One region of the Arthrobacter sp. R3-55 genome, then DNA from elsewhere that is predicted to be linked to it. Evidence: riboswitches for the same ligand, from Rfam matches in the RefSeq annotation. Region 1 holds a riboswitch; the other holds the start of a gene.
What was found. A riboswitch is a leader RNA that binds a small molecule or an ion and turns the genes downstream of it on or off. The one in region 1 is predicted to bind S-adenosylmethionine.
Positions count from the first base shown of each region.

Region 2: linked by a shared signal. The riboswitch ahead of M1D51_RS07855 (aminotransferase class V-fold PLP-dependent enzyme) and the one ahead of M1D51_RS02565 (DUF1737 domain-containing protein) in region 1 are both predicted to bind S-adenosylmethionine.

Region 1 covers NZ_CP096423.1:527,834-531,167, reverse strand. Annotated here, with positions in the region: gene M1D51_RS02570 (SulP family inorganic anion transporter) at 1-1,424, shown strand, start outside; SAM riboswitch class IV at 1,483-1,595, shown strand; gene M1D51_RS02565 (DUF1737 domain-containing protein) at 1,609-1,875, shown strand; gene M1D51_RS02560 (rhodanese-like domain-containing protein) at 1,872-2,282, shown strand; gene M1D51_RS02555 (O-succinylhomoserine sulfhydrylase) at 2,283-3,334, shown strand, end outside.
Region 2 covers NZ_CP096423.1:1,679,207-1,682,540, forward strand. Annotated here, with positions in the region: gene M1D51_RS07850 (class I SAM-dependent methyltransferase) at 1-584, opposite strand, end outside; gene M1D51_RS07855 (aminotransferase class V-fold PLP-dependent enzyme) at 666-2,075, opposite strand; SAM riboswitch class IV at 2,109-2,222, opposite strand; gene hisN (histidinol-phosphatase) at 2,418-3,230, opposite strand; gene rsgA (ribosome small subunit-dependent GTPase A) at 3,285-3,334, opposite strand, start outside.

The DNA of each region.
Region 1 (3,334 bases):
GCGGTAAGTCCGTGGCGTTGGCAGGGCTCCTGGCCCTGCTGGTGGGTGCGTTCATGCTGGCGGGCTCCGCCCTGAAACTGGGGACCATCACGGGTTTGCTGTCCAAACCCATTCGGCTCGGATACCTCAATGGAATCGCACTGCTGGTGGCGCTCTCGCAACTGCCGGCTTTCCTGGGCATAGAGGCCGACGGCGACGTCTGGCAAAAGCTCGGACAGGTCACCACCGGGGTATTCGGCGGTGACATCAACATCACCGCGCTGCTGCTCGGTGCAGGTTCACTGGCGCTCATCTGGATCCCGCGGCTCCTGCGGTGGAAAGTACCCGGCGTCCTGTTCGCAGTGGTTGGTTCATGCGTAGCGACGGCGGTCTTGGGCCTTAACGACGACGTGAAGGTCACCGGAGTCTTGCCGCAGGGCCTGCCGTTGCCCGCACTGGGCGGCATTGGATGGGCCGATGCGTTGACATTGCTGCCCGCCGCGGCCGGCATTGCCCTCATGGCCTTTGCCGATACGGGCGTCCTGTCCCAGACCCTGGCAGCCAAGGACGGCAAACGGGTGTCCGGCAACCGGGAGATGGCTGCGCTCGGGGCGGCCAATGCCGCTACCGGACTGCTGGGAGGATTCCCGATTTCCGGCAGCACCTCGCGGACGCCCGTGGCCGTGGATGCAGGTGCCAAATCCCAGCTGACCGGGGTGGTGGGGTCCTTGCTGGTGCTGGCATTCATGCTGCTGGCACCGGGGGTGACGGAGTACCTGCCATCGGCAACCCTTGCCGCGGTCGTCATTGCCGCAGCGATTGCCCTCGCAGATCCGGCTGGTGTCCGGCGGCTCTTCAGCCTTAGCCGCAGCGAGTCCGTGGTGATGCTGGCCGCGTTCCTCGGAGTCCTGACCGTGGGCGTCCTGCAGGGAATCGTTGTGGCGATTGCCCTGGCGCTCCTGGATTTTGTCCGCAGGGCCTGGGATCCGTACCGAACCGAACTTGGCGCAGAGGATGGCCTGCCGGGGTACCACGACGTTGAGCGGCATCCCGAAGCCGAGCGCATCCCGGGACTCTTGATTCTCCGCTTTGATGCTCCCCTGTTCTTCGGAAACGGCCAGGTCCTGGCCGCATTTGTCCGCGAACAACTGCATGAGGCCCCGGACGAGTCCGCGGTCCCCGTCACCCACGTCATCCTTGCCGCCGAACCCATCACCGGGATTGACACCACGGCCTTGGACGATCTGGTCACCCTGGACGAATGGCTGGCCAGCAAGGGAGTAGATCTGGTGTTCGCCGAACTCAAGGGCCCGGTGAAGGACAAGTTGGTCCGTCTTGGCACTGCAGCGAGTTTCACGCCTGAACACTTCTACCCCACTGTCGGCGCGGCAGTACGTGCGCTCAAGGAAGGGGGCACTGAAGCGTCCGCCGATTACGCAACATGACGGCCGGATCGGCGCCCGCAAGTGCAGCCCGACGCCCGCGGATGCTACGTTTTTCTTGAGTAATGAGTACCAGCGCAAAGCCCTGACTTGCTGGTCGGCAACCCTCTCTCCGGCGGGGTGCCTCAGGTGACTACTCGGCGTATCGACAAATTCGAACTGCAAGCGTGACTGAGGAGCACCAGCAATGCCTGAACCCACTGAAGAAAAACTCTCCTACCGCCTGATTACAGGCCCGGACAACCGTGAATTCTGCGAGCGCATCCACAGCGCGCTCGCTGAGGGCTACGTGCTCCATGGCAGCCCGGCAGCTACCTTCAACGGCACCACCGTCATTGTTGCCCAGGCAATTGTGCTCCCCGCCGCGATCGCCAATGCTGATGCCGCCGTCGCCGACGCCGTTGACCAGCTGGAGAACTATGACGACGAAGAAGCATTCGAGGGCCACGCATGAGCTACGCAGGTGACCTGACCCCGCAGGATGCATGGGCCAAGCTCGAGCAAGGCGCCATCCTGGTCGATGTCCGCACCGAGGGCGAGTGGGCCCACATCGGCATCCCTGACACCAAAGCCACGGAGAACGATCCCCTGTTCATCCAATGGAGCCTCGCAGGCGGCATCCCCAACTCCCGTTTCATCGAGGACCTGCAGCAGCAGGCCCCCGAGGACGAGGCCGTGGAACTCGTTTTCATCTGTCGCTCCGGCCAGCGCTCCATCTCCGCCGCCATTGCCGCAACGCAGGCCGGATTCACGGCGTACAACGTCCTTGAGGGTTTCGAGGGTGAACCTGACCGCTACGGTGAACGCACCGTCAATGGCTGGAAAAATCGTGGCCTGCCGACGAATCTGGGGACCGAGTAAGTGACTTTCAATCCCGACGCCGCCGGCTGGAGCCCTGACACCCAGGCCGTCCGCGGTGGCCTTGACCGTACCAATTTCCAGGAAACATCCGAGCCGGTTTTCCTGAACTCCGGCTTTGTCTACGAATCGGCCGCAGCTGCCGAGCGTGCTTTCACCGGAGAAGACGAGCGCTTCGTGTACTCCCGCTACGGCAACCCCTCCGTGGCCACGTTCCAGGAACGGCTGCGGCTGCTTGAAGGAACCGAGGCGTGCTTTGCCACCGCGTCCGGCATGTCTGCGGTCTTCACTGCCCTGGGTGCCCTGCTGGCTGCGGGCGACCGCGTGGTGGCTGCCCGCTCCCTGTTCGGCTCATGCTTCGTCATCCTCAACGAGATCCTGCCCCGTTGGGGTGTGGAAACCGTGTTCGTTGATGGCCCGGACCTGGAGCAGTGGCGTGAAGCCCTCTCGGAACCAACCACTGCTGTGTTCTTCGAATCTCCGTCCAACCCCATGCAAGAGATCGTAGACATCGCTGCCGTCAGCGAACTGGCGCATGCCGCCGGGGCGACCGTGGTGGTAGACAACGTCTTTGCCACTCCCCTGTTGCAACGCTGCGGCGAGCTGGGTGCCGACGTGATCGTCTACTCCGGTACCAAGCATATTGACGGCCAGGGACGTGTCCTTGGCGGTGCGATCCTGGGCACCAAGGAATTCATTGACGGCCCGGTAAAGCAGCTTATGCGGCACACCGGCCCTTCGTTGTCCGCGTTCAATGCCTGGGTCCTGACCAAGGGCCTGGAGACCATCGGGCTCCGTGTGAACCACAGTTCTGCCTCTGCTTTGAAGATTGCCGAGTGGCTTGAACAGCAGCCGGCCATCAGCTGGGTCAAGTACCCGTTGTTGAAGTCCCACCCGCAGTACGAGCTTGCCGCGAAGCAGATGAAGGCCGGAGGCACTGTGCTGACCTTCGAGCTGCTCCCTTCCGCGGGACGTTCGGCCAAGGATTCCGCGTTCGCACTGCTCGATGGCCTGCGTGTAGTGGACATCTCCAACAACCTGGGCGACTCCAAGTC
Region 2 (3,334 bases), 1.2 Mb from region 1:
GTGAATTCCGGACCGATCACTGGCCGGAAGCCTGGCTTGTGGACGTCTCCGGCATGCATGATGCGCGATAACCTGTGAACCCAGGGCACCGCGGTATCCAACTGGTTCCAGATCAAACCCAGGGTCCCCTGCGGCCGCAGGATACGAGCTATCTCGGTGCTCGCCGCGAGTGGGTCGCACCAATGCCAGGCCTGGGCGACACTGACGACGTCGAATGCTGAGTCCGTCAGTCCAGTTGCTTCGGCAGTTCCCTCCAGCGCGAGGACTTGTGGGTGGGACTTCCGCAGCTGATCAAGCATGTCCACGGAAGGATCGACGGCGGTCACGTCCAGCCCGTACTGGACGAGGCGCGCCGTGAACTTGCCGGTCCCTGCGCCCAGGTCCGCAGCTATCCGGGTCCCTTCCGGGACCAGCCATTCCACAGAGTCCAAGGGATAACCGGGGCGCACCCGATCATAGTGCTCTCCGCCGTCCTGGAAACTCTGGCCGAACTCACTGCGGAGGTCAGCGTGGAGCTTGGGCCCGCGTGGTCCGGCAGGTCCGGGGATGGCTGGCTGTCCACTTGAGGCAGCCTGAGAACGCATCGCCACCAAGGACTCCTTCCAGGGTCGGCAAAAGAGATACACTACGAATTTACCCCAGCGGCCGGAAACCGAGACCCGGTATTAGTCCACAGTGCAGGGGGCTGCGCCCGCCGTGCCCGGAGTATTGGGAGCCCACTCGGGGTAGGTGCGGTGGTCGTTGGCAGGTACCCAGCGGCCCTCATCCACTACGTAGTCCCAGCCAAGGCCGTTGCGCTTGAGGCCCTCAATGCCTGCCAGCAGCCTCGTGGCGTCCTCCAACCGGGAGCCGACGCCAAAACTTGCACGCAAGGAGCCCGAGGGGAGTCCTAGCCGCTTGAGCAGTGGGTGTGCGCAGAAGCGGCCATCCCGGAGGCCAACGCCGTGCTCGGCGGCCAGGTACGCTGCCACCAATCCGGCGTCGAATCCTTCTACGGAGAAATTGACCACACCGATGGTGTCTTCGGAGTCGGAGAAGATCCGGTGGACTGTCACGCCGTCGATGGCCTCCAAGCCGTCCACCAGGTAGGAGCGGATCGACGCCTCGTGGTTGTGCCAGGCCTCCTGGTCCAGTGCAGCGAGAACTTGAGTAGCGCGGGCGAGGGTGGCTGCGCCAAGGACGTTGGGGGAGCCGCCCTCGTGGCGGGCGGGACCGGTTGCCCAGCTGACGGAGTCCAAACGGGCTTCCCGGACGGCGCCGCCACCAGCCAGGTGTGGAATCCCGGCGTCGAGCCAGTCCGGACGGCCCACCACTACGCCGGCACCGAAAGGCGCGTAGAGCTTGTGCCCGGAGAAGACAACGTAATCCACGTCAGCTTCGGTGATGTTGATCCTACGGTGGGGTGCGAGCTGGGCTGCATCCACCACGATCCTGGCACCGAATTCGTGAGCCAATGAAGCGAGCTCGGCGATCGGCAGGATTTCACCAGTAACGTTCGAGGCACCGGTGATCGCGAGCAGGCTGACCCCGCCCTGGGCCAACTCATCGCGGAGTTTGTCGAACGTCGCGGCGAGGGTGGAGGCTGCCACGACGCTGCGGTGCGGGACTCCTTGCCAGGGGAGCAGGTTGGCGTGGTGTTCGATGTCCAGGTAAAGGACTTCACCGGAGAACCGGCCCTCGGCCTGGGGAAGGCAACCGGCCAGGAGGTTCAAGGAGTCCGTGGTGTTTCGCGTGAAAATGACGGAATCATCCGGGCGCCCACCGACGAAGTCACGCACGATGTTCCGTGAATTCTCATAGACGGAGGTGCTGATCTGTGAGGCATATCCGGCACCGCGGTGGACGCTGGCGTAGTAGGGCAGGACCTCGTTGAGATAGGCCGAGACGATGGTCAGCGCCGGAGCCGAAGCTCCATAGTCCAGATTGGCGTAGCGGACGTGGCCGCCCTGAATCAGTGGGGCCTGCAGTTCGGCACCAGTCACTGCGGCGAGGGGCCGGGCTGCTGCAGCTGCCTGTGCAGGGGTTTCTTCGACAAAAGAAGGAATGGCGTTTGAATCGAACGTGACAGTACTCATGGGACCTCATTCAAGAGGGACCCCCATGGGGGGGATCCGCGCTTGCCGCATCCGTTCCGGACCGGCCGGGTCGTCACCCGGGGCACCCCACCGCGAATGGAGGGTTGCCGGCCAGCAAACCGGGGTTTAGCGCTGGCACTCGTGACCTGTAAAAAAGGTTAGGGCACCTCCAGCGGCCACTCCAAAGTCACTGCGCTTTGTTAAGCGCTTTGTTACGTCAGGCTTGTAAAGCGGGAGTTTGGCGAATAAAAGACGGCAGCTGCCTCCAAAAGGAGGCAACCGCCGTCGAATATTCGCTAAATCGCCCTGGTCCCACGGGCCCGGAGCTGGAGGAGGCCGGAACTAAAGGAGATCGTCCAAGCCTGGGTTGAGGCGCTTGAGCACCTCTGAGTGGAGGATCGAGTTAGTGGCCAAGGCATTGCCGCCGAAGGGTCCGTCGTCGCCTTCCAGCGAAGTAAAGCGGCCACCGGCCTCCGTCACGATCGGGACCAGTGCAGCCATGTCGTACAAGTTCAACTCAGGCTCGCAAGCGATGTCCACTGCCCCTTCTGCCACCAGGCAGTAGGACCAAAAGTCGCCATAGGCCCGGGTCCGCCAAACGTCCTCGGTCAGTCCCAGGAACTCGTCCAGGTTCCCGCGTTCCTTCCACCCGGACAGGCTGGAGTAAGACAGCGAGGCATCGGCCAGATTGGTGACGTTGGAGACCTTCAAGCGGGTAGCAGCGGCAAGGGACCGCCCCATGTAGGCGCCCATGTCCTTGGCCGCCCACCAGCGTTTGCCCAAAGCGGGGGCGCTGACGACGCCTACTACAGGTTCACCCTCGTCAACCAGTGCGATCAGCGTCGCCCACACCGGTACACCCCGGACGAAGTTCTTGGTTCCATCGATGGGATCGATGATCCAACGGCGTGAGCCGTGTCCGCTGCTGCCAAATTCCTCGCCAAGAACAGCGTCCCTGGGCCGCGAGCGTGAGAGTTGGCCGCGGATGGCTTCCTCCGCAGCCTTGTCAGCGTCCGTGACGGGAGTGAGGTCGGGCTTGGTTTCGATCTTGAGGTCCAGGGCCTTGAAGCGATCCATGGTCTGGGCATCGACGGAATCAGCGAGGACATGGGCCAGGCGCAGGTCATCGTTGTAGGTGGAAACGGGATGGGTCATGGCACCAAACTATCCTGAAACATTCCCTGCAGTGGGGAGGTGAAGCCGCAGCGATCAGTTGACAGTGCCCAGTTCCTTGGCCTCTTTGGCTTCCAGCCGCGGGT